2 regions of the Paenibacillus sonchi genome follow, and region 1 is predicted to be linked to the other one. Evidence: predicted binding sites of a transcription regulator. Region 1 holds the regulator's gene; the other holds the start of a gene.

The links. Region 1 encodes CtsR, which represses protease genes until heat stress. Its sites were predicted from a motif close to ATGGTCAATAAAGGTCAAACA; they were not measured.
Region 2: the regulator CtsR is predicted to act here: its motif matches at 7,120-7,140, upstream of clpP (ATP-dependent Clp endopeptidase proteolytic subunit ClpP).

The regions. Positions count from the first base shown of each region.
Region 1 covers NZ_CP068595.1:1,188,490-1,204,183, forward strand. Annotated here, with positions in the region: gene clpC (ATP-dependent protease ATP-binding subunit ClpC) at 1-1,777, opposite strand, end outside; gene JI735_RS05590 (protein-arginine kinase McsB) at 1,814-2,878, opposite strand; gene JI735_RS05595 (protein-arginine kinase activator protein McsA) at 2,907-3,431, opposite strand; gene JI735_RS05600 (CtsR family transcriptional regulator) at 3,461-3,922, opposite strand; gene JI735_RS05605 (GNAT family N-acetyltransferase) at 4,328-5,500, opposite strand; rRNA gene rrf (5S ribosomal RNA) at 5,918-6,034, opposite strand; rRNA gene JI735_RS05615 (23S ribosomal RNA) at 6,113-9,040, opposite strand; tRNA gene JI735_RS05620 (tRNA-Ala) at 9,329-9,404, opposite strand; rRNA gene JI735_RS05625 (16S ribosomal RNA) at 9,505-11,055, opposite strand; gene JI735_RS05630 (MFS transporter) at 11,513-12,769, shown strand; gene JI735_RS05635 (molybdopterin-dependent oxidoreductase) at 12,968-14,242, shown strand; gene JI735_RS35350 (transglycosylase domain-containing protein) at 14,259-15,116, opposite strand; gene JI735_RS35355 (transglycosylase domain-containing protein) at 15,107-15,694, opposite strand, start outside.
Region 2 covers NZ_CP068595.1:2,040,307-2,056,000, reverse strand. Annotated here, with positions in the region: gene eno (phosphopyruvate hydratase) at 1-774, opposite strand, end outside; gene gpmI (2,3-bisphosphoglycerate-independent phosphoglycerate mutase) at 832-2,376, opposite strand; gene tpiA (triose-phosphate isomerase) at 2,379-3,134, opposite strand; gene JI735_RS09555 (phosphoglycerate kinase) at 3,168-4,349, opposite strand; gene gap (type I glyceraldehyde-3-phosphate dehydrogenase) at 4,461-5,471, opposite strand; gene JI735_RS09545 (sugar-binding transcriptional regulator) at 5,588-6,640, opposite strand; tRNA gene JI735_RS09540 (tRNA-Arg) at 6,958-7,032, shown strand; gene clpP (ATP-dependent Clp endopeptidase proteolytic subunit ClpP) at 7,226-7,822, shown strand; gene JI735_RS09530 (GDSL-type esterase/lipase family protein) at 7,900-8,538, opposite strand; gene JI735_RS09525 (PdaC/SigV domain-containing protein) at 8,670-9,779, opposite strand; gene JI735_RS09520 (SIMPL domain-containing protein) at 10,071-10,829, opposite strand; gene JI735_RS09515 (HPr family phosphocarrier protein) at 10,994-11,263, opposite strand; gene whiA (DNA-binding protein WhiA) at 11,360-12,289, opposite strand; partial or broken gene JI735_RS09505 (gluconeogenesis factor YvcK family protein) at 12,322-13,256, opposite strand; gene rapZ (RNase adapter RapZ) at 13,313-14,212, opposite strand; gene JI735_RS09495 (ROK family glucokinase) at 14,259-15,209, opposite strand; partial or broken gene JI735_RS09490 (DUF438 domain-containing protein) at 15,404-15,694, opposite strand, start outside.

The sequences.
Region 1 (15,694 bases):
ACCCTGGAGGCGCTCCGACCAGACGGGAAGTGGAATGCTTCTCCATGTACTCCGACATATCGATACGGACAACCGCATTTTCATCACCGAACATTGCTTCGGCAAGCGCACGGGCCAGCTCGGTTTTACCTACCCCGGTTGGTCCAAGGAAGATGAAGGAACCCATTGGACGTTTCGGGTCTTTAAGACCTGCACGCGCCCGGCGCAGTGCCCGGCTGACAGCCTTCACGGCTTCGTCCTGGCCAATGACACGTTCATGGAGCAGAGCTTCCATATTCAGCAGCCGGTCCGTTTCTTCTTCCTTCAGCTTGCTGACAGGAATACCTGTCCAGCTGGCAACCACCTGAGCGATATCCTCTGGCGTTACCTGGGAATCGGTACGTCCCTGTTTTTCTTTCCATTGGTTTTTGGTAGTATCCAGTTCCTCACGGATTTTCTGTTCGGTATCGCGCAGTGCAGCTGCTTTCTCGAATTCTTGGCTTTGCACAGCGGAATCCTTTTCCTTGCGGATATCGTCCAGGCGCATTTCCAGTTCCTTCAGATTTGGCGGGATAGTGTAAGAATTAAGTCTTACCTTGGAACCTGCTTCATCAATCAGGTCAATGGCCTTATCCGGCAGGAAGCGGTCAGAAATATAGCGGTCGGAAAGCTTCACAGCTTCCACAATGGCTTCATCTGTGATCTTCACCCGGTGATGGGCTTCATAGCGGTCACGCAGACCGTAGAGAATTTGCACGGCTTCTTCCGGAGAAGGCTGATCCACCGTGATCGGCTGGAACCGGCGCTCTAGCGCGGCATCCTTCTCAATGTATTTGCGGTATTCATCCAGCGTGGTAGCACCAATGCATTGCAGCTCTCCACGGGCGAGTGCAGGCTTCAGAATGTTGGAAGCGTCAATGGCGCCTTCCGCACCGCCTGCGCCGATCAGGGTATGCAGCTCATCAATGAAGAGCACAATGTTCCCTGCCTGGCGAATCTCATCCATAATTTTTTTGAGGCGGTCTTCGAACTCACCGCGGTATTTTGTGCCGGCAACCACAGAACCCATATCCAGGGTCATTACGCGTTTGTCACGCAGAGTTTCCGGAATTTCGTTGTTGATGATCTTCTGTGCCAAGCCTTCGGCGATCGCTGTTTTACCTACCCCGGGTTCACCAATCAGCACCGGATTGTTTTTGGTCCGGCGGCTGAGCACCTGAATCACACGCTCAATCTCCTTGCTGCGGCCAATGACCGGATCAAGGTTGCCGTCTTTGGCATAAGCGGTCAAATCACGGGCCAGGCCATCCAGCGTAGGCGTGCTGACATTGGCTGGAGTCCCGCTGTGGCTCGAAGTAGCTTCGCTGCTGCCCAGAAGCTGAAGCACCTGCTGGCGGGCTTTATTCAGGCTGATTCCGAGGTTATTGAGCACACGGGCGGCTACGCCCTCGCCTTCACGGATCAGTCCGAGCAGAATATGCTCTGTTCCGACATAAGTGTGGCCCAGCTTGCGGGCTTCATCCATCGACAGTTCGATAACCTTTTTGGCACGAGGAGTATAAGCAATGTTTGTAGGCTGTTCTTGTCCCCGGCCGATCAGTGTTTCCACTTCGTCCTGGATTTTCTCAAGACCCAGACCCAGACCAATCAAAGCCTTGGCGGCGATGCCGTCTCCTTCACGAATCAGTCCGAGCAAAATATGTTCTGTCCCAATGTTGTTATGTCCCAAACGAACGGCTTCTTCCTGCGCCAGTGCGAGCACCTTTTGTGCGCGTTCCGTAAATCTTCCAAACATCATATCTCCTGCACCTCCACGGATAATAAATATCTATAATTAATGTTGTGATCCCAGTGTCTCCCGGAGCAGCTTCGCCCGGTACATATCGCGTTCGGTGGCTGTCATCTCGTCTCCGAACATCTTTTGCAGAAAGCCCGGCTGTGTCTTCACATTCAGCTCGTTGAGCACTGAAATCGGCGGTCCTTCCAGAATCCCAAGATCGACTCCCAGCCTTAGGTCAGAGAGCCGCTGTGCGGACTCCTTCAGCTCCATCACCGCTGCATAAGACAAAATCCCGTAGGAACGTTTGATTCTGTCCGTAATCCGCAAAGCGGAATCGGCCAGCAGCCGCTCCCGGGCATTACGCTCATGTTCAATAATCTGGGTGACTACGCTGTGCAGATTCTCGATGATCTCATTTTCCGTCTGCCCAAGCGTAATTTGGTTGGAAATCTGAAAGATGTTCCCTACTGCTTCGCTGCCTTCACCGTAAATTCCTCTTACTGTGAGTCCCACCTGATTCACTGCGGATAAAATCCGGTTGATCTGGTGAGTCATGACAAGTGCAGGCAAATGCACCATCACCGAGGCGCGAAGCCCTGTACCTACATTCGTGGGACAACTGGTCAAATACCCTCTTCGGTCATCAAAGGCGTAATTGACCGAGCCCTCAAAAATATCATCAATGGCTGTCGCCCTTACCCAAGCCTCTCTAACCTGCAGACCAGGGAACAGGCACTGGATGCGCAGATGGTCTTCTTCATTGATCATGATGCTGACCGACTCATCCTCGTTCAGGATCACTGCACCGCCCCGGGAGTCATTGGCCAGATTAGGGCTGATGAGGTGCTTCTCCACAAGCACTTTTTTGTCCAGCTCATCGAGCTCATCCAGCTTCAGCAGTTGAAAGCTGCCGAAATCCGCGGCTGCTTCCCCCTGAAAAACAGGAGCAAGCTGCTTCATCACCTCTTCCGACTGCTCTGCCGAAGCCAGCAAAGGGAAGGGAAGGTGCTCCAGATTGCGGGCGATCCGCATCCGGCTGCTGATGACAATCTCGGAATGGCTGCCTCCGCAGCGCATCCAGTCACTAAGGGCTTGTTCGGTAAACCGGAGACTTGACATGTCTTATCCCCCCTATATATCAAAGACTTTACTCTTGCGGCATTTCTTTTTCAAGTTTTCGGATCTGGTCCCTCAGCTCAGCTGCAGTCTCAAATTCCTCTTCTGCGATACTTTGCTGGAGCTCCTGCTTCAGCTCATCAATTTTGCGTTTGCACATGATCTGTGCTCCGGCACGTTTGGGAAGCTTGCCGACATGAGCGGTGCTGCCATGCACCCGTCTGAAGAGCGGGTCCAGCGTGCTGTCAAAATATTTATAACAGGAGCTGCAGCCAAAACGCCCAAGCTTGCTGAACTGGGAATAAGTCATGCCGCAATTCTCACATCGCAGACCCTGTACAGTCTGGGCTGCCGCATTTTTTTCCTTGCCGGCTCCTTCCAGATCCAAGAGACCTGACAGCAGGCTGTGGATAGAGAACCCTCCAGCAGTTCCCGGAATCAGCTCCCCTTTTTCACGCGCACAGCTTTCACAAATATGAAATTCCGTCTTCTCCCCGTTCACAATTTTGGTGAAGTGGAGTGTCGCCGGTTTGACCCCGCATTCCTGGCAAAGCATAAGCGGTGTCCCTCCTTCAGATTTGACCGTTATTTGCCCAATAAGGAGATTAGCATGGCCTTCATTAGCTTGGCACGAATCTCATCCCGGTACGGCAGATTAACCGTCAGGCATTCCCGGGAAACAGCGGCGCGCATGAGACACGCTTCACGCTTGGTTAGAAACCGGGCCTCCTCCAGCTGATAAATCAGTCCTTCGGCGGAATTTTGATCGATATCCTTTCCTATTGTAGAATTGAGATGGGCATACAGTGCCACATTCTGCGGGAGCTCGAAACGCTGAATCCGAATATAGCCGCCGCCGCCGCGCTTGCTCTCAACTACATAGCCCTTTTCCAAAGTAAAACGTGTACTGATGACATAATTGATCTGAGACGGTACGCATGAGAACTGGTCCGCCAGGTCATTGCGCTGAATTTCCACCGTACCTTCGGGACTTTCATGCAAAATATTCTTCAGATATTGTTCGATAATATCAGAGATATTACGCATCACTCATCCTCCAGTGTTCAAAACTTATAGTCCCTCTTGTTGCACTTCCGTCCGGCAATGATCTCTAAGAACTTAACCCAAGTGCATCAGCCCGAATCGGAGTGAACCCGGCGTTAAGCTTCATACAGCATCAAGCCGGAGGTATACCAAAAAAGCCATCCATGAAGAGCCTGCCACCATGTTGTTGCCTCTCATCAGAGAACTGATTCCGAGCTGCGTTGACTTTGACTTTCTTTGACTTTTTTCATATTATAACACATTCTCACTGAATTCCAAGGGGTTGCTTTTATTTTTTACTTTTTTTGCCCATTGTATTCCCTTCTTTCTCAACAAGAGGCGAATAAAGCGATTGTAAAAAGCCCCCCAAGCTTCTTCTCGAAGCCGGGAGAGCCCTAAACTGCAGGATCAGAAAAAATCAAACAGCGCTGTTTTGGCTTGAGGAATAACCTCTTCCAGCCATTCAAGCCCGGACGGGCTTGCATTAAGCTGTCCGTACTTCGCCAGTTCTACAGGCCGTTTGTAACCCAGCAACATCACTGTGAGTGCTCCAATGGTGCAGCTGCAATCAGCAGCAGCCTGTTCACCATCCAGACGCTCTAACGTTGACGCACCATTCCCGGCCACACTCCATAACCACAACCCGTTATTCCAAGGGGCATGCTCATCTTCAATATACAGGGTTCTACTCTCAAGGCTGTTACGGCTCCGGAAGGTAAAGTTCTCTATAAAGGCCCGCGCATTCACAATCCGCGCCATAAAGTATGGATAATTCTCCTGCGGAATCCGCGGGTCTGGGAGCAAATAAGGTAGGATATCATCAGCGGGCACCAGCTTGAGCGAAGCACCGGTAATCATCGAATCGTGGTTAGCCAGAAATGTCCACAAGCCTTTACGCGCCTGTTCGTTCAAAAAAATAAATTCATCAATAACCAGTTCATTGTTGACTATTTTATACAGCACATAGCCTTCCGGCTCACCAAGCTCTGAGTAAAAAACACCGTGATGCGTGTCCGAATCCAATACCCTTTGCTTCCACCACTCCTGATCACGCTGCAGAGTTCCATTGTATTCAGCGGCAAACCGGCTGTACAGCCCTTCCAGTATTTCCAGAGCGGCAGAATCACGTTTTATACTGCCCTGAATTTCAGTTTTTCGCGGAAATTTGTCCACAGGGATAGAATACTTTTTATACTCACAGTAGACCTCCCAGCCGAACTTACGGTAAAAGGGAATCAAAAACGGATGCAGAAAAGACAATGTCTGTCCCGAGTCGTTCATCGTTTGCAGCGTATGTGATAAAAGCTTGGCCACAAGCCCCTGCCTGCGGTTCTCCGGCCATGTGGATACTCCGGCTATTCCACCCATAGGAAATACTTTGCCTTGTATGTAGGCCTGAAGCGGAAGCAATTTCAATTGAGCGCCCAGCGTCCCGTCTTCAAAGACTCCCCATACTCTTTCCGGTCTAAACTTCTGTCTGGCTTCAGCTCTGTCTTCATCGGCAACCTTATATTTAAAAGCATATTCGGACAAGCTCAAGCTCGCTTCAAATTCCTCAGAATGCAATTGCCTGATTTCCACTTCCGCTCACCTCATCAAAGTTAGTATTAGTGCTCTCTACGTGAGTATAGCAAGCAAAACGCCTTAGCGCTATTCTGCCGGAGAAAATCAGAATTCCCACAAGTTATCCACAGATAAAACACAAAACAAATCATATCCACCCGGTATTATACATCCCTCAAAAAGTTATCCACCATTTCCGGAACATTATCCACATAATCCACTTTTTATCCACAAAAACCGTGAATTATTAGGGTTTTCTCTTGACTCATCCACATTCTTGTGTATTTAAACAGGAAATTCAGTGTATAGATGGCTTACTGCAATTGTATCCACATGTGTGCAACTTTTCGGAAATTGCTGAAAATTATCCACAGCTTTTCCACAACCCTGCACAACGCAAAAAAGCCACTGTCAATAACTCAACAGTGGTCATGTGCTTGGCGGCGTCCTACTCTCCCAGGACCCTTCGGTCCAAGTACCATCGGCGCTGGAGGGCTTAACGGTCGTGTTCGGGATGGGTACGCGTGGAACCCCTCCGCTATCGCCACCAAACGGGCATTTACAGCGTAAATGCTTCAGGAATTTGATTCCTGAAAACTGAATCCGAAACGAAATTTGCATTTTAGTTTATTGGATAAGCCCTCGACCGATTAGTATTGGTCAGCTCCACACGTTGCCGTGCTTCCACCTCCAACCTATCTACCTCGTCGTCTTCAAGGGGTCTTACGTATTGGGAAATCTCATCTTGAGGGGGGCTTCACGCTTAGATGCTTTCAGCGCTTATCCCGTCCGTACGTAGCTACCCAGCCATGCTCCTGGCGGAACAACTGGTGCACCAGCGGTACGTCCATCCCGGTCCTCTCGTACTAAGGACAGCTCCTCTCAAATTTCCTGCGCCCACGACAGATAGGGACCGAACTGTCTCACGACGTTCTGAACCCAGCTCGCGTACCGCTTTAATGGGCGAACAGCCCAACCCTTGGGACCTACTTCAGCCCCAGGATGCGATGAGCCGACATCGAGGTGCCAAACCTCCCCGTCGATGTGGACTCTTGGGGGAGATAAGCCTGTTATCCCCAGGGTAGCTTTTATCCGTTGAGCGATGGCCCTTCCATGCGGTACCACCGGATCACTAAGTCCGACTTTCGTCCCTGCTCGACTTGTAGGTCTCGCAGTCAAGCTCCCTTCTGCCTTTGCACTCTTCGAATGATTTCCAACCATTCTGAGGGAACCTTTGAACGCCTCCGTTACTCTTTAGGAGGCGACCGCCCCAGTCAAACTGCCCGCCTGACACGGTCCCCGTACCCGCTCAGGGTACCAGGTTAGAACCTAGATACGATCAGGGTGGTATCCCAACGGCGCCTCCACCGAAGCTTGCGCTCCGGCTTCTACGGCTCCCACCTATCCTGTACAGATCGTACCCAAATTCAATATCAAGCTGCAGTAAAGCTCCATGGGGTCTTTCCGTCTTGTCGCGGGTAACCTGCATCTTCACAGGTATTAAAATTTCACCGGATCTCTCGTTGAGACAGCGCCCAAGTCGTTACGCCATTCGTGCGGGTCAGAATTTACCTGACAAGGAATTTCGCTACCTTAGGACCGTTATAGTTACGGCCGCCGTTTACTGGGGCTTCGGTTCACAGCTTCGGAGTTGCCTCCTAACCGCTCCCCTTAACCTTCCAGCACCGGGCAGGCGTCAGCCCGTATACTTCGCCTTGCGGCTTCGCACAGACCTGTGTTTTTGCTAAACAGTCGCTTGGGCCTTTTCACTGCGGCCCCCTCGGGCTATTCACCCTACCGAGGCACCCCTTCTCCCGAAGTTACGGGGTCATTTTGCCGAGTTCCTTAACGAGAGTTCTTCCGCGCGCCTTAGAATTCTCTTCTCGCCTACCTGTGTCGGTTTGCGGTACGGGCACCTTCTCCTGGCTAGAGGCTTTTCTTGGCAGTGTGAGATCATGACCTTCGCTACTGTAATTTTCGCTCCCCATCACAGCCCAGCCTTTCGGTGTGCGGATTTGCCTACACACCAGCCTCACTGCTTGGACGGACATCCATCAGTCCGCGTCACTACCCTCCTGCGTCACCCCATCGCTCATAGCGGATTACGGTGGTACAGTAATTTCAAACTGTTGTCCTTCGACTACGCCTGTCGGCCTCGCCTTAGGTCCCGACTTACCCTGAGCGGACGAGCCTTCCTCAGGAAACCTTGGGCTTTCGGCGGATCAGATTCTCACTGATCTTTTCGTTACTCATACCGGCATTCTCACTTGTGTACGCTCCAGCGCTCCTTACGGTACACCTTCAATGTATACACAACGCTCCCCTACCCCTGATGCAAAGCATCAAGCCATAGCTTCGGTGGTGTGTTTAGCCCCGTTACATTTTCGGCGCAGAGTCACTCGACCAGTGAGCTATTACGCACTCTTTCAATGGTGGCTGCTTCTAAGCCAACATCCTGGTTGTCTGTGCAACTCCACATCCTTTCCCACTTAACACACACTTGGGGACCTTAGCTGATGGTCTGGGCTGTTTCCCTTTTGACAATGGATCTTAGCACTCACTGTCTGACTCCCGGCAAGAAGTCCATGGCATTCGGAGTTTGACTGAGCTTGGTAACCCTTGCGGGCCCCGCACCCAATCAGTGCTCTACCTCCACGACTCCATTCACCGAGGCTAGCCCTAAAGCTATTTCGGGGAGAACCAGCTATCTCCGAGTTCGATTGGAATTTCTCCGCTACCCCCACCTCATCCCCGCACTTTTCAACGTACGTGGGTTCGGGCCTCCAGTGCGTGTTACCGCACCTTCACCCTGGACAGGGGTAGATCACACGGTTTCGGGTCTACGTCCACATACTTAATCGCCCTATTCAGACTCGCTTTCGCTGCGGCTCCGGCTTCTCACCTTAACCTTGCATGTTAAACGTAACTCGCCGGTTCATTCTACAAAAGGCACGCCATCACCCCTAAAATGGGCTCTGACTTTTTGTAAGCACACGGTTTCAGGTTCTATTTCACTCCCCTTCCGGGGTGCTTTTCACCTTTCCCTCACGGTACTGTTTCACTATCGGTCGCCAGGTAGTATTTAGCCTTAGCAGATGGTCCTGCCGGATTCATACGGGGTTTCACGTGCCCCGCACTACTCGGGATCCGTCTCGGAGGGAACAGGGTTTAGGGTACAGGGCTTTTACCTCTATCGCGGGCCTTTCCAGACCTCTTCGCCTACCCGGTTCCTTTGTAACTCCATGTGAGACGTCCCACAACCCCAAGGAGCAAGCTCCTTGGTTTAGGCTGTTCCGCGTTCGCTCGCCGCTACTGACGGAATCACTATTGTTTTCTCTTCCTCAGGGTACTTAGATGTTTCAGTTCCCCTGGTCTGCCTCTTCACACCCTATGAATTCAGATGTGAGTGACTGCGAATTACCACAGCCGGGTTTCCCCATTCGGACACCCCCGGATCAAAGCTTGCTTACAGCTCCCCGAGGCAGTTTCGTTGTTCGCCACGTCCTTCGTCGGCTCCTGGCGCCTAGGCATCCTCCGTGTGCTCTTATTAGCTTAACCATCGCTCCGACATTTCGCTTGTTCGCTCCGCTTGAGCGCAGGTCCTGTTCACGGCTTGCACCATTCACAAGGGGATTTCCACTCAAAAGTCGCTGCACAATCGAAAATCTTCGCTTAGCATCACTATTAATTCTTCACTTGCTTACACAAGTTCAGCTTAAAGGAATGTTCTAAAACGCATTTTCGTTTCGGTATCCAGTTTTCAAGGATCAAGGTTCTGTTACTCTTAACGAGAAACTCCGTTAATCACAACAGATATTCAAGACATAACAAATAGATGAAGTTTGTTGGTGGAGCCAAGCGGGATCGAACCGCTGACCTCCTGCTTGCAAGGCAGGCGCTCTCCCAGCTGAGCTATGGCCCCGCAAATTCCATCAAAACCGAACAAATGGATACGCGTTAAGTATCTGGAAGCTTACACTTCCGATTTGAATGTCACCGTTTCAGGTGACGATTCTCCATAGAAAGGAGGTGATCCAGCCGCACCTTCCGATACGGCTACCTTGTTACGACTTCACCCCAATCATCTACCCCACCTTCGGCGGCTGGCCCCCTTGCGGGTTACCCCACCGACTTCGGGTGTTGTAAACTCTCGTGGTGTGACGGGCGGTGTGTACAAGACCCGGGAACGTATTCACCGCGGCATGCTGATCCGCGATTACTAGCAATTCCGACTTCATGCAGGCGAGTTGCAGCCTGCAATCCGAACTGAGACCGGCTTTGCTGGGATTGGCTCCACCTCGCGGCTTCGCTTCCCGTTGTACCGGCCATTGTAGTACGTGTGTAGCCCAGGTCATAAGGGGCATGATGATTTGACGTCATCCCCACCTTCCTCCGGTTTGTCACCGGCAGTCACTCTAGAGTGCCCAGCTTGACCTGCTGGCAACTAAAGTCAAGGGTTGCGCTCGTTGCGGGACTTAACCCAACATCTCACGACACGAGCTGACGACAACCATGCACCACCTGTCTCAACTTTCCCCGAAGGGCACCTGATGCATCTCTGCTTCGTTAGTTGGATGTCAAGACCTGGTAAGGTTCTTCGCGTTGCTTCGAATTAAACCACATACTCCACTGCTTGTGCGGGTCCCCGTCAATTCCTTTGAGTTTCAGTCTTGCGACCGTACTCCCCAGGCGGAGTGCTTACTGTGTTAACTTCGGCACCAAGGGTATCGAAACCCCTAACACCTAGCACTCATCGTTTACGGCGTGGACTACCAGGGTATCTAATCCTGTTTGCTCCCCACGCTTTCGCGCCTCAGCGTCAGTTACAGCCCAGAAAGTCGCCTTCGCCACTGGTGTTCCTCCACATCTCTACGCATTTCACCGCTACACGTGGAATTCCACTTTCCTCTTCTGTACTCAAGCTGCCCAGTTTCCAGTGCGACCCCAGGTTGAGCCCAAGGTTTAAACACCAGACTTAAGCAGCCGCCTGCGCGCGCTTTACGCCCAATAATTCCGGACAACGCTTGCCCCCTACGTATTACCGCGGCTGCTGGCACGTAGTTAGCCGGGGCTTTCTTCTCAGGTACCGTCACTCCGGCAGCAGTTACTCTACCGGACGTTCTTCCCTGGCAACAGAGCTTTACGATCCGAAAACCTTCATCACTCACGCGGCGTTGCTCCGTCAGGCTTTCGCCCATTGCGGAAGATTCCCTACTGCTGCCTCCCGTAGGAGTCTGGGCCGTGTCTCAGTCCCAGTGTGGCCGTTCACCCTCTCAGGTCGGCTACGCATCGTCGCCTTGGTAGGCCGTTACCCCACCAACTAGCTAATGCGCCGCAGGCCCATCCTCTAGCAGCAGATTGCTCCGCCTTTCATCCCAAACCCAGGTGGGTCAAGGAATTATCCGGTATTAGCTACCGTTTCCGGTAGTTATCCCAGTCTAGAGGGTAGGTTGCCTACGTGTTACTCACCCGTCCGCCGCTAAGCTTACCCCGAAGGATAAACTCCGCTCGACTTGCATGTATTAGGCACGCCGCCAGCGTTCGTCCTGAGCCAGGATCAAACTCTCCAATAAGGTTTTTTCGAGTGGCCGCTTCCTTGAATTGCTCCAAGAAAATAACCATCCGAAATGTTATTAAAAGAGCGATAGCTCATTTTGAAACTGACGATTCATTATATGAATCTCTTAAAAATTAACGCGTTCCATTTGTTCAGTTTTCAAAGAACTTGCTCCCGTCATCTAAACACTTCGTGTCAAGCGCAGGAATTAGATCATATCATGTTTCATTGTATCTTGTCAACTTATTTCTTCTACGCTCATTCATTCAGCGTCGATGCCTCATAAGCACAAGAGATAATATATCACGCCACTAGGATGATTGCAAGCTTTTTTTATAAATAAATGAACTGGCGCATAATTAGTACGGATAGGGCACAAATTGATTTCCATAATACAATACTTATGGCTAAAATAAAGCTTAATGAAAGCCAGCAATCACTCACATTATTAACCAGCTCGGAAAGGAGAACTGATGAATAATAAGACCATATCGTCCACAGCACCAATAATCAAGGAAGAGCAGGATCAGCGCCACCTGCAGCAGGCTACTATTTACCGTATTTTGCTCGCTGTCAGCTTTGTTCATTTATTTAATGATTCTATTCAAGCGCTGATCCCGGCCATGTTTCCTATCCTGAAGGACAATATGCTGCTTTCTTATGCTCAAGTGGGATGGATCGCTTTTGCCCTGAACATTACGTCCTCAGTGATTCAGCCTGTTATAGGCTATGCCGCTGACCGAACGCCACGGCCTATCCTGCTGCCGCTGGGAATGTGCTGCACTTTTGCCGGAGTGTTCCTGCTCGCTTTTGCCGGCAATTATGCGCTCGTGATCTTTTCAGTGATACTTGTCGGATTCGGGTCGGCTGCGTTCCATCCGGAAGGGATGCGCGTGGCTCATATGGCTGCGGGTCAGCGAAAGGGATTATCCCAATCCATCTTTCAGGTTGGCGGCAACGCCGGACAGTCCCTGGGTCCACTCTTGATGAAATGGGTATTCATCCCGTTTGGTCAGATGGGCGCGCTCGGTTTCACTGTCATTGCGGCAGCTGGCATCGCTGTTCAGACCTATGTGGCCAAATGGTACCGGAAAATGCTGAACGAAGGATATACCTTCCGTAAAAAATCTGCTGCACGAACGATTGATCCTGCACGCAGCAAAAGCATTTTGACCGCCACTATTATTCTGGTCTTCCTTGTATTTGTCCGTTCCTGGTACGGCGCCTCCATTGGTGGCTACTATGCCTTCTACTTAATGAAGAATTATGGGATGACCATTGATGATGCCCAGATCTACATTTTTATGTACCTGGCTGCCGGTGCGGTTGGCACATTCTTTGGCGGGCCGCTTGCGGACCGTTTTGGACGGCGGAACCTGATCCTGCTCTCGATGGTGGGAACAGTCCCCTTCGCATTGGCGCTTCCTTTTGTAAATCAGGCCTTTGCGCTTGTCCTGCTGGTTATCTCGGGTTTCATCCTGTTGTCCAGCTTCTCCGTGACGGTAATCTATGCACAGATGCTGTATCCGGGAAATATCGGCACGGTCTCCGGCCTGATTACCGGACTGGCTTTTGGACTCGGCGGTATCGGTTCTGTTGTCATTGGTGAGCTCATTGACCGGATTGGCATTACGACAGTATTCGTGGCCTGCGGATTCCTCCCGTTGCTTGGTCTGCTTGCCCTACTGCTCCCCGGAGACAAAAAGCTGGAAGAGTGGGCGGCTGAATAACCTGCTGAGCGTGAACTTCAAAACCCCTTTTTAGCCTAGTCCATCCTTCTTGTCTGCTGAGAAAGATGGGCTTTTTGACGAATGTAACAGATGGCAGCGGCAGCCAAGCAGAGAATTATTCAACAGCCGATTTTTGCGGTACAATTAGTTAAAAGTTGAATGATTCGTCATAGCAGTAGAGCTAGAGGAGGGACAGCAATGGGGAAAGCTTTGGCGTGGATCCGCAAAGGCTACGGAAAAAAGCTGGTTTCCATTCACAAGTGGAATGCCTGGCTGGTATTGTTCCTGGCAGTAAGCGGATTGCTGCTGGTCGGAGGGTTCTGGCGGGAGCTGCTTGGCGAAGGAAGAGTGTGGCTGAAGTGGGCGCATATCGGATTTGGGCTGGTGCTGCTAGTACCGGTCATTTATTATTTACTCCTTGCCGCCAAACACTGGAAAAGACTGAAGGGCAAGGGCCCGCAGAAGGCCAATGTAATTTTTGTGCTGGTTCTGCTGGCCGGCTGGATCGTATCCGGGATTGTCCTCTGGCAGTTCAGACTTGCCGGTCCGAGGGCAGCCAATAGCGCTCTGCTCATTCACGACCTGCTCACCTGGGTTGGGCTTCCGGTTATGATCTATCATTCCATTACCAGGGTCAAATGGCTGAAGGAGCCCAAGAAACGCTCCATTGTGCCGGAAACGGCTTTGGAGAGCAAGGACAAGATTATAGACGGAACTCAAAAGCCTGCAGCAGCACAGGGGCCCCAGCCGATGTACTCACGCCGCGGGTTCATTAAAGTTGCTGTTGGCGCAGGGCTGGCCGTTACGCTTGGCCCAACTTTTGTGCGCTGGATCAGCAAATCCCTTCAGCTTCCGGGTGCTGCCGAGTATGCCGCGAACAATGCCAATAATCTGCTTCCGGATCCTGTACCGCTGGCTGATTCTGCCCCTCCCGTCGGAGGCGGAGCGGAAGGCAGCTTCCGGGTGTATACCGTTACGGATATCCCTGCGTTCGATAACAGCAGCTGGTCTTTTACCATCGATGGCCTGGTTGACCAAAAATTCACTTGGAATTGGGAGGAATTCGTCAAGCTGCAACGCGAGGTGCAGGTCAGCGATTTCCATTGTGTTACGGGCTGGTCGGTATATAAAAACACCTGGGAAGGGCTCCCCCTCGCAAAGCTGCTTGACATGGCCGGTGTACGTGAGCAAGCAGCGATGGTGAAGTTCTATTCCGGCGATGGAGTTTACACCGATTCGCTGACGCTGGCCCAGGCGCGGATGGAGGATGTAATGGTCGCCGTGATGCATGACGGCAAACCCATCCCGAACCAGCTTGGAGGCCCCGTACGCCTGGTGACCCCGCAAATGTATGCCTATAAATCAGTGAAGTGGCTTAACCGGATAGAGCTTATTGACGAGGACCACGTCGGCTACTGGGAACAACGCGGTTATGACAAGGATGCCTGGCTGCCGAATGCGAAGCGGGTATAGACCGGCAATATGTCTATCACCTTGTGCTCGCATACACTTTGTTCATCACAGCAGAAAATAATCCGGCCGCCTTTCCACTGCCGGCGGTCATGTAGTTATCCTTATCTGTACGGTCGAATCCCATCCATACAGCTGCTGTTAAGTCCGGGGTATAACCGACGAACCAGAGGTCGCGGTTGGCCTTGCCGGTGACACCCGGCAGGCCGGCCTGGGTCGTGCCGGTTTTCCCGGCTACCGGAACGTTCATGCGGGCCTTTGATCCCGTCCCGTTGTTGACGACGTTACGAAGCATAGCAGTCATACTTGCTGCGGTTCTCTGCGAGATGACCTGGCGCTGTGCAGAAGTATACGTGTACAATGTTTTCCCTTCTGCATCTGTAATGCTTCTTACAGTATGGGCTTGGCGGAAGGCTCCTCCACTCGCGAACACACTGTAAGCCTGCGCCATCTTGAGCGGAGACACTCCGGTATGCAATCCGCCAAGGGCAATTGACAGATTGTTGTCTTCCGGCGGCAGCGTTACTCCAAGCTTGGCCGCGAAAGAACGGGCGTTTGCAATTCCCACCTGCTTCAGCAGCCAAACGGCCGGAGCATTAATGGACTGCTGCAGCGCCAGTGCCATATTGACTTGTCCCCGGTAGATACCATTCAGATTATCGGGACTATAATCCCCGTACCTCTCCTTCCGGTCGGGAAGAATACTATCCGGTGCAAAACGTCCGGTTTCCAGCGCGGGTCCGTAATCGATTATCGGCTTAAAGGCTGAACCAGGCTGGCGCGCATCGATAATAGCCCGGTTAATACCGCCTATACTTGGATGGCGCCCGCCAGTCAACGCCACAACATCACCAGTGTTATGATTGATTATAGCCATAGCAGCCTCCACTTGCTGCGTTGTACCGTCCGGGGGAAGAATTCAGGATTACCGAAAGTCTCTTCCAGCGCCTGCTGGGCACCGGGATTCATTCCGGTCACTATCGTGTAGCCTCCTGTCCGCAATTCCTCTAGCGGCTGTCCGGTGAGCCGGGAAGCTTCCTTAAGTGCCGCATCCATATAAGAATCGCCTATCCTCTCCGCCTTAGCCCTCTCTACAGGTCGAAACTCCTTGCTCATCGCAGCAGCCATTTCCGCATGGGTAATCAATCCCCGCTGCTGCATCATCCGCAGTACAAGGTCTCTCCTTCCCTTAGACCGCTCCCCCTCCGCCTCAGGGTTGTATACAGAGGGCCCTTTGGGAATAGCCGCCAGCGCAGCAATTTGCCAGATCTCCAATTCTTTCAATTGAGTTATACCGAAATAATATTCCGCTGCTGATTTTACCCCATATTGGCCGTGGCCCATGTAGATTTGATTGAGATACAGCTGCAAAATCTCCTGTTTTGATAGCCGCTTCTCCAAGGCCAGTGCGAGGGAGGCCTCCTTCAGCTTGCGCAGCATATTTTTATCCCTGTT
Region 2 (15,694 bases), 850 kb from region 1:
GCCTTCCAGGTGGTACTTACCGTCTTTGAAGAACTCGGTAGAAGCAACGTCCATACCCAGGAATACATCAACGCCTGGTTTGTAGCCGGCTTTTTCGATAGCTTCCATGATGGAGGACAGTGCATCTTCATTGGAAGTGAAGTTAGGAGCAAATCCGCCTTCGTCGCCAACTGCAGTGTTCAGGCCTTTGCCTTTAAGAACGGATTTCAGCGCATGGAAGATTTCAGCGCCTGTACGCAGAGCTTCTTTGAAGCTAGGTGCGCCAACCGGCAGAACCATGAACTCTTGTACGTCAACGTTGTTGTCGGCATGAGCGCCGCCGTTAACGATGTTCATCATTGGAACTGGAAGCTGTTTCGCGTTGAATCCGCCCAGGTATACATACAAAGGCACATCCAGAGCTGCTGCTGCAGCGCGGGCTACGGCCATGGATACTGCCAGAATTGCGTTCGCACCCAGTTTGCCTTTGTTGTGAGTGCCATCCAGGGTGATCATCAGTTTGTCGATGCCCAGCTGATCCAGAGCGTCCATACCGATTACTTCCGGAGCGATGATTTCGTTCACGTTCTCAACAGCTTTCAGAACGCCTTTGCCCAGGTAGCGGTTTTTGTCATCGTCGCGAAGCTCTACAGCTTCGTGAGCGCCAGTGGAAGCGCCGGAAGGAACGATTGCGCGGCCTTTAGCACCGGATTCCAGATAAACGTCAACCTCTACAGTAGGGTTACCACGGGAGTCGAGGACTTCGCGAGCGTACACATCAGAAATAATAGTCATGTAAGTTAATCTCCTTTTAACATGGGTTATAGTCTTGCAGGTACTGCCGGTTACTGCCTATTTGCGGCTGGCAATCATGGATTGGCCGGTCATTTCCGCAGGCTGCGGAAGTCCCATCAGATCCAGGATCGTCGGTGCCACATCTGCGAGAATGCCGGATTCACGCAGCACAACATTTTCAGTCGTTACGATGAAAGGAACCGGGTTGGTGGTGTGAGCCGTGAACGGTCGTCCCTGCTCATCAAACACCATATCCGCGTTGCCGTGGTCGGCAATGATGATGGCAACGCCGCCTTTGGCAACTACGGCATCCACAACCTTGCCCACACATTCATCCGTAACTTCTACAGCCTTGATGGTTGGTTCCAGCATACCGGAGTGTCCTACCATGTCAGGGTTCGCAAAGTTAAGGATAATGGCATCCTGTCTGTCTGCTTCGATTTCCGCTACGCAGGCCGCCGCCACTTCGTAGGCGCTCATCTCTGGCTTAAGATCATAGGTTGCCACTTTCGGGGAATTGATCAGGATGCGGGTTTCGCCTGGAAGCTCCTCATCACGTCCGCCGCTGAAGAAGAAGGTTACGTGCGGATACTTTTCGGTTTCCGCGATGCGCAGCTGCTTCTTATTCTGCTGTACAAGCACTTCACCCAGCGTATTGTCCAGGTTCTTCGGCGAGTACGCCACGTAGCCTTGAACCGTTTCACTGAAGGTAGTCAAACATACAAAATGCAGGTTTTGCGGGAACAAAGGACCCCGGTCGAAGCCGCGGAAATCCGAGTTTGTGAATACCTGCGACAACTGGATGGCACGGTCCGGGCGGAAGTTGAGGAACACGACGGAATCGCCGCTCTCTACTGTCGCTGTCGGTTTGCCTTCGCTGTCCACAATCACGCTAGGCTCAACAAATTCATCGTACACAGAGTTTTGGTAGGATGCAGTGATCGCCTGCAGCGCATCGGTATATTGCGGTCCTTCGCCGTAAACCATTGCGCGGTAAGCCTTCTCTACACGTTCCCAGCGCTTGTCACGGTCCATTGCGAAATAACGTCCGGATACTGTAGCGATTTTGCCTACGCCTACTTCCTCAATCTTGGCGATCAGATCCTTAATGAACTTCTGTCCGCTGTCAGGAGGTACATCGCGTCCATCCATGAAAGCATGGATATACACATCGTGCATATCTTCTTTCTTGGCCAGATCGAGCATGGCAAACAAATGATTGATATGGCTATGTACCCCTCCGTCGGATACCAGCGCATACAGGTGAAGCTTCTTGCCGGTTGACTTGGCGCTTCTTACAGCGGCAACCAGAGTTTCGTTCTCAAAGAATTCCCCTTCACGAATCGACTTGTCAATACGGGTCAGGTCCTGATACACGATCCGGCCGGCTCCGATGTTAAGGTGACCCACTTCGGAGTTGCCCATCTGTCCTTCCGGCAGACCCACAGCTTCGCCGCAAGCGGTGAGCGTGGTGTTCGGATACTGCTTCAGGTAACGGTCATAGTTCGGCTTGTTGGCTTGGGCAACAGCGTTGCCTTCAGTCGTATTGCGCAGACCGAAACCATCCATGATGATCAAAGCAACGGGTTTGGGTGCTGACATCCTTACTTCGCCCCCTCAACCAATGAAACGAACGAAGCAGGCTGCAGGCTGGCACCGCCGACGAGCGCGCCGTCGATGTCGCTTTGACTCATGTACTCCGTAACATTCTCCGGCTTCACACTGCCGCCGTATTGGATACGAACCGCTTCAGCCGTCGCTTGATCGTACAGGTCTTTTACAAGTGTACGGATATAGGCGATAACTTCGTTAGCATCCTGTGAAGTGGAGGATTTGCCGGTTCCGATAGCCCAGATAGGCTCATAGGCAATGACTACACTTGCAGCCTGCTCAGCGCTAAGGCCGGCAAAAGCGCCTTCGGTTTGAACTTTGCAGACAGCTTTCGTCTGGTCGGCTTCACGCTCTTCGAGCTTTTCGCCTACGCAGACAATTGGAGTAATGCCGTGGCGGAATGCCGCATGCATCTTCTTGTTCACGATTTCGTCCGTTTCGCCAAAGTATGCACGGCGTTCGGAGTGGCCGATAATAACATAATCTACGCCAAGGTCCTTCAGCATTACGCCGCTGATTTCGCCTGTGTAAGCTCCGTTATCTTCGAAGTGCAGGTTCTGTGCACCGATCTTGATGCTGGTACCCTTTGCCGCTGCAACCAGTGCAGGCAGGTTCGTAAATGGCGCGCAGATTACGGTCTCTACGCCTTCCACTTCGGCCCGGCCTTTGACTTCAGCGAAAAAGCCCTCCGCTTCGGAAACTGTTTTGAACATCTTCCAGTTACCGGCGATAATAGGTGTTCTGCTCATAGTAATGAAATGCCTCCTTCTACCTTCTACGTCTTACTTGTCGTTCAGTGCTTCTACGCCAGGGAGCGCTTTGCCTTCCATGAACTCGAGTGATGCGCCGCCGCCAGTGGAGATGTGATCCATTTGGTCAGCCAGGTGGAATTTCTCTGCTGCTGCTGCGGAATCGCCGCCGCCAATTACAGTGTAGCCTTCTGTAGTCGCGCAAGCCTTGGCTACAGCGAGTGTACCTTCGGCAAAAATATCGATTTCGAATACGCCCATCGGTCCGTTCCAAACCACCAGTTTGGAGTTTTTGATGATGTCGGCATAAATTTCACGAGTTTTAGGACCGATGTCCAGACCTTCCCAGCCAGCCGGGATATCCGTTACATCAACCACTTTGGTGTTGGCATCCGCACCGAACTTGTCAGCTACAACAACGTCAACCGGAAGCACGAAGTTTTTGCCCAGTTTTTTGGCCTTCTCGATAAATCCGAGAGCCGCATCGATCTTATCGTTGTCTACCAGCGAGTTTCCGATTTCGTAGCCTTGAGCTTTGGTGAACGTGTAGGACAGGCCGCCGCCGATCAGAACGTTGTCAGCCAGAGTCAGCAGGTTGTCGATAACGTCAATTTTGTCTTTCACTTTAGAGCCGCCGATGATGGCAGTGAAAGGACGTTCCGGATTGGAAAGAGCTTTGCCCAGAACATTCAGTTCTTTCTCCATCAGCAGGCCCGATACAGCCGGCAGGAAGTGAGCGATGCCTTCTGTGGAAGCATGTGCACGGTGAGCCGCGCCGAATGCATCATTAACGAACAGGTCAGCCAGTTCCGCGAACTGCTTAGCCAGTTCAGGATCGTTCTTTTCTTCGCCCGGATAGAAACGGACATTCTCAAGCACAAGCACATCGCCGTCTTTCAGTTCAGCGATTTTTGCTTTTACGGCTTCGCCGATTGCTTCATCAGCCTTAGCCACCGGTTTGCCGAGCAGCTCGGACAGACGCACAGCAGCAACAGTAAGGCGCATGGAATCTACGAATTGGCCTTTAGGACGGCCCATGTGACTGGCCAGAATGACCTTTGCACCGTTCTCAATCAGGTATTTAATCGTTGGAAGGGTTTCGCGGATACGGGTATCATCAGTGATCTTGCCGTCTTCCACTGGCACGTTGAAATCGACACGCACGAATACGCGTTTGCCTTTTACTTCTACATCACGGACACTTTTTTTGTTCATGATTACTTTTCCTCCACACCCAAAATTGGTCATTCACGAATCCATTTAGAAAGAGCGGAAACAAGGAACTTCTGTTTCCGCTCTATAGATGCCGCTTATGGGAAATCGGTATTACTTAGCCAGCTTAGCGAAGTGTTCCAAAGTGCGAACGAGCTGTGCAGTGTAGGACATTTCATTGTCGTACCAAGCAACAGTTTTAACCAGTTGTTTGTCGCCAACAGTCATAACCTTAGTCTGTGTAGCATCGAACAGGGAACCGAAAGTCATACCCTTGATGTCGGAAGATACGATTTCATCTTCAGTGTAGCCATAAGTGTCTGGGTCGGAAGCTGCTTTCATCGCTGCGTTCAGTTCTTCAACAGTAACGTTCTTTTCAAGAACAGTAACCAGCTCAGTCAGGGAACCAGTAGCTACAGGCACACGTTGTGCTGCGCCGTCCAGCTTGCCTTTCAGTGCAGGAATTACCAGACCGATAGCTTTGGCAGCACCGGTAGTGTTAGGAACGATGTTCTCAGCAGCAGCGCGGGCGCGTCTGAAGTCGCCTTTAGCGTGTGGAGCATCCAGTGTGTTCTGGTCGCCGGTGTAAGCGTGGATAGTAGTCATCAAGCCTTCAACGATTCCGAACTTGTCGTTCAGGACTTTTGCCATTGGAGCCAGGCAGTTAGTTGTGCAAGATGCGCCGGAGATAACAGTTTCAGTACCATCCAGTACGTCATGGTTAACGTTGTATACAACGGTCTTCATGTCGCCGGTAGCTGGAGCGGAGATTACTACTTTTTTAGCTCCGCCTTTCAGGTGCTTCTCAGCTGCTTCTTTAGTTGTGAAGAAACCTGTGCACTCCAGAACGATGTCAACGCCGAGGTCACCCCAAGGCAGTTCTTCCGGGTTGCGGTTCGCCAGAACCTTAACTTCTTTGCCGTTCACTTTGAAGAAGCCGTCATGTACTTCAACTTCTCCCTGGAATTTACCTTGAGTTGTATCATATTTAAGCAAATGAGCAAGCATCTTAGCATCAGTCAAGTCGTTGATGGCTACCACTTCGATACCTTCTACATTTTGAATACGGCGGAATGCAAGGCGTCCAATACGTCCAAAACCGTTAATACCAACTTTTACACTCATTGAATAGTTCCTCCTAGATTTCGTTTTATTTATTCAAGACAAGCCGTTAAGCTTGTCAAGACAACAATGTTAAGTATAATGCATAATACCTTGACTTGCCCCCCATATATTGGGAACTATAGGACCGTATGGTTCTGATTATCAATTTCCTTGCCGATTTCGACAGCAGCCGCCTCATCGGTAACGAGGATATCCTCCTGCCCAAAGCGCAGCATCGCATGAATTGCTTTTGCCTTGCGTTTGCCGCCAGCAATACCGATAACCACTTCGGTGCGGATAATATCTTCCAGGCGGAGCCCCATAGTCAGCATGGTATGGACAACCTGACCCTCTTCGTTAAAATAATAGCCGAACGATTCGGCAACCGCTCCTTCTTCCTGGATTTCAGCGATGGTTGCCTCATCCAGCTTACGGCGGCGGGTCATTTCCATGGCATCTCCAATACCATGCACAATAATACGCGATCTGCGGATGATTTGCACGATCTCCCCTATGTTGAAGTCGAGCGCCAATGACTGGTACGCATCTTCACTTAGTAAATCAGGTACATGGAGGAGGCGGTAATTGGCTCCAATCCTCTTGGCCATTGTTGAAGCAATCGTATTGGCCTGAATTTCCATGCTCTCACCCAGCCCTCCACGTGCCGGGACAACCCAGGCATTCTTGTAGGAAAGGGGGATTGGTAGTGTGAGCTGGTCCGCCATTTCAGCGAGTGTCGAACCCCCTGTAACGGCAACAGTATCTTCGGAACGCAGTACGCCGAGCAATGCTTTGGCGCCCGCGCGTCCCAGTTCACGCTTGGTGAACGGCGACGTTTCGCAATCACCGGGTACAACAATAACTTTGTTCAGACCATACGTTGTACGAATTTTCTCCTCCAGATCATCCAGGCCAAACAGGCTCTTGGCGATGGGCTCCAGCAGGTCAAGCAGTCTGCGTCCGGCATCGCTTACGCGCATGCCTACGCTCTCGATCTCAATGAGCCCTTGCGATTTCAGAAGATCCGTCTCGGCGCGCAGTACCCGCTCGGTCATATCAAGCGAAGCGGCCAGCGTTCTGCGCCCAATAATATCGGACAGCATGATCTGATGCAGAATCGTGTAACGTCTCTTAAGGGTTTCCATGAGATCAGGCAGAAGCTGCTTTTGGATTTCTAATAAATTACGCATGCTTTCACTCCTGCAACTTCGTCTTCCTCTTATTCCCTTGTCCATGGTCTTAAAACGTCCCGGGTTAACTTTTTAAGTCCCACCCATATTCTACCCAAATATTACGCGGAGTGCAAGTCTTCCGAGAGTATAATTCTCAACCTCTTTTCATCTTATACATCTGCCGCATGAAGGAAGGTCCTGAAAGCCCTGCAATTTGCATACATAAATCCGCTCCAAAACTAGATACCAAAGGAGGGCCTGAAGAAGATATTTTTGCAACAGCCAGAATTATTCCGTTGCAATTGAGCCATAAATAGATTATAATAATTTTTGTTGCGCCCGTGGTCCAATGGATATGACGTAGGCCTCCGAAGCCTGAGATCCAAGTTCGATTCTTGGCGGGCGCGCCATTAATTTCTTTTTTGTACATAATTTAGCAATGCTCACTTATAGTATTTAACCAAAGAGCCGCTGGTTGGCTCTTTTTTTATTAACTAAGTTTGACTTTCTTTGACTTTTTGTTTGAATTTGTTTATCATGTGGTTATTACGGTAACAGTAACAATGAACACATTCGAAGAACCAATTCAAGGAGGTTTTCCACGTGAGTTATATTCCTATGGTAGTAGAACAGAGCAACCGCGGCGAGCGCGCTTATGACATCTATTCCCGCCTGCTGAAGGACCGCATCATTTTCCTCGGAACGGAGGTTAATGACGTGGTAGCCAATTCCATCATTGCACAAATGCTCTTCCTGGCTGCCGAGGATCCGGATAAGGACATTCACCTGTATGTGAACAGCCCTGGCGGTTCCATTACAGCCGGAATGGCTATATTTGATACAATGCAGTACATCAAACCGGATGTTTCCACGATTTGTGTGGGCATGGCCGCTTCCATGGGAGCCTTCCTGCTGAATGCCGGTGCCAAGGGCAAACGCTTCGCGCTGCCAAACAGTGAAATTATGATTCACCAGCCGCTGGGCGGTGCTCAAGGACAGGCTACGGACATCGAAATCCGCGCCCGCCGTATCCTTAAGCTTCGCGACAAGCTGAACCATATCCTGGCAGAACGTACCGGCCAGCCGCTGGAACGCATCGAGAAGGATACAGACCGCGACTACTTTATGAGTGCTGTTGATGCAGCGGAATATGGTATTGTCGATAAGGTTATCGAAAAGACGCTTCCTTCAGGCGTCTAAAATCCAAGCAAACACAAGAAGAGGCTGCCCGGACCAATGGTCCGGTGCAGCCTCTTCTGTGTTTGCTTAACTGTATGTCATCCCAGCCGCCCGTAACCCAGAGAATCCAGCTTACCGGCGATTACACGGTAACCTCGCCCATTGGGATGCACATGATCCAGGGACAGCAGGCTGCGCTCATTGCCGGCAAACTCATGATAGATGGAGGCAAACCCGCATACACCGCTGCTGTAGCCCGCAGCAAAGGCGTTAAACTGGCGCACCCAGTCTGTCGCTTCCGTTAGCTGAGGATAGGGATTATAAAGCCCTACTATACGGATGATACAGGGCTGTCGGCTGCCGTACTTCAATTGCCGGAGCGAACCCATAATCCCACCGAAATTTCTTTTGCATTCGCGGAGCGCCCTTGCCAGCGCAGGAGACAGATCACCCGGACGAAATGACACAGCTTTGGCTGCCTTGATCAGATCGTTCCCGCCAATCGACAAAGTAATGATCTCTGCATTCCGGATGGACTGGCGGAATATGGGGTCACTGCCCAGACGCTGCTCCAGCGCAGCCGTAGTTAATCCATTGATGCCAAGATTCATAGCGCCTACGGGCTCGCGCAACCGCCCCTCAGCCATTCTGCGGTACACCGGCACAAATCCGTTGCCAGGCAGCGCCCCGAATCCGGTCGTTAAGGAATCGCCAATGGCCGTGTACTGATAGCTCATCTCTTCTTTCCTCCCCGCAATAAGCTGGTTTCTCTTTCAGCTTATGAACAGGAAAGGCATTAGGTAACCGGAAGGTGTCCATACACGGCATCTGCGGAGCGGGCTAATCTGCCCTTTTATCACAAATTGTTCTATTTCAGTCCAGCGAACGGGCTGCTGCCGGACGGCAGCAATTCCTTAAAGGTGAACTCAAACTGAGGGAACCCGGCCGCATATGCAGTGTATTCATAGAGCTGGAAGAAGACGACCATTTTCCCGTCTTTCACATAAAAGTTCTTCTCCGTGTTAAGGCCGTTGAAACCGCCCAGGTAGCCGCCGTCCGCCTTAATCAGCTTGGACAGCTTGGCATTTAGCTCTTTTTTATAGTTAGGGTTGGCCTTCAGCACATCCCCGATCAGCAGACGTTTGCCATCCTTCAGAGAGAAGGTAAACGCATTGCGGTAGGTCATACCATGAGCCCCTCCGTTGTACTCGTAGTGCTGCGTAATAAGGCTTAGGATGCCGTCCTGGTTGTAAGTAATCACGTATCCGCCGTCATATTCATAGGGCCGGTCATCTGAAGGTTTGTTCGCAATTTCTTTTTCCGCTTCGGCTGCAAACTTGGTAAAGGTCTGCTTGATCGTGTCATTGATTGTTTTCTGCGCCGCGGCATTGGCCAGTCCGGACACCTGCGGGTAGTCCAGCTTGACCGGTGCGTCTTTATGGTCCTTGACGATGCTCTCCGTCTTGATGGTGATCGCATTTTGCGGTTTGCTGACCACATTCAGCCGGCCCGAAGCCGCATTCCAATCCCCTTTGTATCCCAGAAAATCGCTGATCAGATCAAATGGAACAAACAAGCGGTTATTGATGTTTTTGCCCTCATACTCATTCAGATAAAAGTTATTGACCGAGATGGAGTTCTCGTATTCAGAGACTGTCAGCTTAACCTTAGCTGTTCCTTTGCCGATCGTATAGGCTTTTTCCGCTTTATCGTAGGTTAAAGGCATGCCGAGGGAATCCCGCAGAAACGTAACCGGAACCCAGACTTTACCCTCACGGACCATACCGGTCTGCGGGGTAATCGTCCCGTTCACCTTCAGCACAACCAGGGATTGACCGGCTTTGGACTGTACCGCCTGTACCGCTGCTGCTGCAGCCTGACCGGCCTCTGCGGGCAACAGCCCTCCACCGAGTAAAACTCCTGCTGCCACAATGCCTGCGCCCCATTTACGGGCCTGCTTCTTCTTCATGTTCTTCATAATAGTATCCCCTTCCGCTGGTATGTTGATAGCCTTGATGTGATTTCCATAATATCGAAGCGACAGCTTGCTTGCTGCCCCCATTCACTCTTCCCATTATAAAGACATTAGAGATGGCGGTTGTTACAAAGCCCCTTACAATATTTTAAGCTTCGCCGGTGATTCCAGGTCTGCTTATTACATTTCTTTAAACAAAATGAGAGATTTCGCAACCATTCGCAGCCAAAAAATAAAAAGAGGCACTGCTCTCCGCTGTGCCCAGCAGAAGAAGCGCCTCTTGACGAGTTTTGTTTATTTCAGCTCATACATTACGCTAAGCTGGGTTGAGACTCTGACTTCCCCGGGTTCAACGTAGGTGCCTCCGGCAGCATCTGCCGATGATTTGGCCATCGCCGCATTCTCCATATAGACGACCGGGTTATTGCCGTCATCGCTCTGTGTGACCGCAATCACCTGTCCCAGGCTCCGTTTGGCTGCTTTGGCAATAACTCCGGCTTTTGCATCCGCATTTGCCATGGCTTTCTCAATCACCTGCGCTTCTAAGGCGGAAGGATTTTCGATTGCAAACTGGGTATTTCCGATGTTGTTCGCTCCTGCCGCGGAAGCCGCATCGAGCAGCTGTCCGACCTTGTTCAGATCACGATAGGTGACCTTCAGCGAATGCTGGGCAATATACCCTTTGATCTGCTGACCCTCTTTTTCATTATAAGTGTAGTTCGGCTGCACGATGAATTGTGTGCTCTGAATGTCCTTGTCTGCAATGCCCCAAGTCGTCTTCAGCAATGCTGAAATCTTACTGATCTTGCCTCCAATGATCTTCTGTGCTTCTTCCGCTGATGCTGCCGTAGCGTTAACCCCAATCGACAGATAAACGACATCCGGCTTGAGCGAGAGTTCACCCTTGCCGATGACACTCACAACATTTCTCTGGACATCCTCGGCGGCGTAAGCCTTTTCAGGACCTTGAATCACTCCACCCAAAGCCATACCTCCAATCATCAAACTTCCTGCCAGCATTACTGCTCCGAGCTTTTTACTCCATGCCTTCATGTTTGCCATCCCCTTTCGTTAATTGAAATTGTTGTTATGTACCCTCTAGACGGAGTGGCTTGCCAAAAGTTGCATAGCGTTAATGGGTTGCGTAAAAAAATTAATTAAAAAAAGCCCCAAAGGGCTTTTTGTCATACCATTTTAAAAGTACGGTCCTGCAACAATTACTGGTTCTCAAGCTCTTCTTTGCTGACAAGACTTGTCAAAGCGGTTACAGCTTGATCCGCATCGGCGCCATCCGCGCTGATAAAAATCTCCGTGCCGGAACTGATCGCCAGGCTCATAATACCCATGATGCTTTTAGCGTTCACTTTTTTATCGTCTTTTTCAACGAATATCTCCGACGAGAATTTGTTAGCTTCCTGCACGAACAATGCTGCCGGCCGAGCGTGAAGACCCGTCTTCAACCGTACAACTACCGGGTGCTTTGTCATGAAACGCTTACCCCCTATTTGAGATCTGCCCAAAAATTTCACATTAATTTTATAATATTATATCATTATAACCTCAACCGCACTAGAAAAAAATATTCAGCCGCCCCGGACCTTATCCGCCAGCTCGTCAATTTTGCGCAGACGGTGGTTTACTCCCGATTTACTTACCGTACCCTTCAGCATTTCGCCGACTTCCTTAAGGTTAATATCCGGGTGTGCCAGTCTGATCTCGGCTACCTCGCGCAGCTTATCCGGCAGGCTTTCCAGTCCCACTTCACGCTGCAGCAGCTTGATGTTCTCGATCTGACGCACCGCCGCGCTGATGGTCTTGTTGAGGTTCGCCGTTTCGCAGTTGACGATCCGGTTGACGGAATTGCGCATATCGCGCATAATCCGCACATCCTCGAACTTGAACAACGCTTGATGGGCACCGATCAGACTCAGGAACTCGATAATCTTCTCGCCTTCCTTGATGTACAGAATGAAGCCTTTTTTACGCTCGATGCAGCGGGCATTCAGATGAAACTCACCCGCCAGCTCCACCAGAGCCTTGCAGTGCTCCTCATACATCGAAGCGATCTCCAGATGGTAGGAAGACCCTTCCGGATTGTTGACCGAACCTCCAGCCATAAATGCCCCGCGCAGATAAGCGCGCTTGCAGCAGTTCTTGCCGATAATCTCCGGATCGATCCCATCGGTGAAGATGAAGCCCTCGGAGACGATCCGCAAGTCCTTAAGGATCTCCTGGACACGGCTTGGAATTCGGACGATATAGACGTTATTCTTCTTCAAACGCATTTTTTTACGCACGAGCAGCTCGATATGGACCTGGTAATATTTCTTAAGTAAAGAATATACCCGCCTTGCAATCGCGGCGTTCTCCGTCGAAATGTCGAGAACTACCTTTTTGCTTGAAAGCTGCACGGAACCGTTCATCCGGATCAGCGCGGACATCTCCGCTTTCTCGCAGCAAGGCTGGCTCTCCACCATCGTCAGCTCTTTTTTGGTAAGGGCCGCAAAAGACAAGGGGCTCACCTCTTTCATGTTCCTAAATGAACTTATCTGGAAGTCCAGTCCTGCACAAGCTGGTAAATATGATGACTGAGCTTATCTGTATCATGCCTCAGATAGGTCTTGAATAATACCAGCTTGTCAGCAATAACCTTATACCCGTTGCCATCCACGATCTCACGGTCAAGCTGTACCGGACGGGCACCCTTTTCCGCATACTTGACCTGCACCTGCTCGGGAATTTCCCCGTCGTTCACGATCACATAATCGAATAAATGCAATCCAACATGGTCATAGACAGCCTGAAGGTGGTCGCTGACGGTATAGTTGTCCGTTTCTCCGGGCTGGGTCATCACGTTGCAGACAAAAATTTTGATCGCATCCGAGGCTACAATGGCCTCCGCCAGCTTAGGTACAAGCAGATTGGGCAGGATGCTCGTATACAGGCTGCCCGGACCGCACAGGATGGCGTCGGCATTGCGGATCGCCTCCAGGGCCTCCGGCAGCGGCTCAACATCCTCCGGCTCCAGGAAGACCCGTTTGATGACACCGCCGGCTTCCGGAATTTTGGACTCGCCGGTGATAATGGAGCCGTCGGCCATCTCGGCATGCAGCACTACGGCTTCACCGGCAGCAGGCAGCACCCGGCCGCGCACGGCGAATAACCGGCTAAGCTCCCGGACTGCAGTAACGAAATCGCCGGAAATATCCGTAAGCGCCGCCAGAATCAGATTCCCCAGGCTGTGCCCGGCTAACCCTTCACCGCTGCTGAAGCGGTATCTCATGATCTGGGCCATAAGCGGTTCTACATCAGCCATTGCTGTCAGTACATTGCGGATATCGCCGGGGGCGGCATTTGCAGTTCACTGCGCAGTATGCCGGAACTTCCCCCGTCATCCGCCACAGTCACTATCGCTGTAATATCAAGCGGCTTTTCCTTCAAACCGCGAAGCATAACAGACAACCCCGTACCCCCACCCATGACGACGATACGCGGACGCTGTCCTTGTTCTTCAGCCACTATTGATCCCTTCTCTCTTAATGCCGATCACGCTCGGAATCCCGGTGGCTGACCGCTACCGCTTCCGTCTCGCTAACCCCCAGCATCTTGCCCAGATATTCGGATATCGCCACAGAGCGGTGTTTGCCGCCTGTGCAGCCAATGCCGATAATAATCTGGGACTTGCCTTCTTTCCGGTATTGCGGAATCAGGAAATGAAGCATATCCAGCAGTTTGGTCAGAAATACCTGTGTTTCCGGCCATTTCATTACATAATCGTATACTTCGCTGTCCTGGCCCGTCTTAGGCCGCAGCTGATCCACATAATGCGGATTAGGCAAAAAGCGGACATCAAACACGAGGTCTGCGTCGATCGGAATCCCGTATTTGAAGCCAAACGAGGTAATGTTGACGGAAAGGGTGCTTTTGCCCAAATGGGAAAAGCGTGAGACGATCCTTTCCTTCAGCTGAACCGGCTTCATGCTGCTGGTATCCAAACACAGGGTAGCTGAATTCTTCAGCTCCTCCAGCATTTGGCGTTCCAGACGGATGCCGTCAAGCGGCATGCCTTTGGGTGCCAGCGGGTGATGCCGCCGGCTCTCCTTATAGCGCTGTACCAGTACGGAATCCGTTGCATCCAGGAACAGAATTTCGAAGCCGATCGTAGACTCATCCTTGATATAGGATAGCGATTCCGACAAAGCTGTGAAAAACTCTCTGCCGCGCAAATCGATAACGAGCGCCACCTTGGCAATTTTCCCTTTCGACTGCTCTATCAGCTCGGCGAACTTGGGAATCAGCACCGGCGGCAAATTATCCACACAGAAGAATCCGAGATCTTCCAGGCTCTGCACAGCAATTGTCTTGCCTGCACCTGACATGCCCGTAATAATAATCAGGGTGGCTCCACCGGGCGGTGATTGTTCCAATTCGGTCATCGAAGCGCCCCCTCCCTATCCATAGTATATGAATAATTCCAGCTGCTTAAGAACGCAGCAAAAGACCTGCGGCACCGATAATACCCGCATCATTTCCCAGCTCGGCAGGCACGATTGTCACACCGGTCTGCAGCGGGGCCGGAGCCAGCTTGGCGAACACGCGGCGGACCTCGTCAAAGAGAATGTCTCCGGCTTTGGAAACACCGCCGCCGATGATAAACACTTCGGGATTCAGCACCGCTGCAACAGCAGCCATGGATTTGCCCAGATAGAAGGCAGCACGGTTCACAATCCGCAGAGCCACTTCGTCTCCGGCCTTAGCCGCATCAAATACCTCTTTGGCTGCGATCTTCTCTACCATGGACAGCGAGGTGCGGTCGCCGCGGCTTACAGCATCATTAGCCATGCGGATAATACCCGTAGCAGAGGAAACCGTTTCCAGGCAGCCCATATTGCCACAGCCGCATTGAATAGCTTCCAGGTCAGGCACAACAGAAATATGCCCAAGCTCGCCGGCAAGTCCTGCAAACCCTTGATACACCTTGCCGTTAATAATAATTCCGCCGCCGACACCGGTGCCCAGCGTGTAGCACACACAGTTCTCCACACCGCGTCCCGCGCCGCTCCAGGCCTCGCCCAGCGCAGCCACATTGGCGTCATTGTCTATTTTGACTGGCTTGTTCAAACGACCTTCCAGAATGGATCGGATCGGCACATCTCTAAAACCTATGTTAGGCGCAAGGATGATAATTCCTTCACGAATATTCGTAAACCCGGCCAGGCCCGCTCCTACACCGGCAAGCTGATCCCAAGAGTACGGGGAGTCCTCCACAATCTGACGCACATACTTTTCGATATTATCGATGACGGCATCGACGCCATCCGCAGTCCCCGTAGGCCCCTCATAGGTATGCAGCAGGTTCCCTTCGGCATTGCAGATTCCAACCTTAATCGTGGTTCCACCTAAGTCAACGCCAACGTAGATACTTTCAGACATGTAACAAGCCACCTTTTTCTATGCTAAAATAGTTAATCCTACGTACCCACTATAATAGAAGGTACCCCTGCGGTCAAGGAAAGGCGGCACACCCGGGCATATAAGGCGGCTGGTATTTTTTTATGCAAAAAGAAACGGCTTGGCCGTCCTCCAAAAGAGGCGGCTTCCGTTTCTCCAGACGTTTGAACTATGCGCTATTCCGACAAAATCCGTTTTTGCCCCTCCAGTGCGCGGATCGGCGCGATATTCTGGGTGAATTCAAGCGTGCCCATGTATTGTCCCGCTTCATCACGGACAGCGAAATAACGGATGTAAATAAATTTATCTTTGATGGCAATCCAGAAATCCTCAGCATCCTTGCGGCCTGCCTTGAAATCGGCCAATAGCTTTTCTACCACGTGCACGCTTTGCGGCGGATGGCAGTTCTGCACGGTGCGTCCAATGACCGCCTTGGTGCGGGCAAAAATACGCTCTTTGCCATGCGA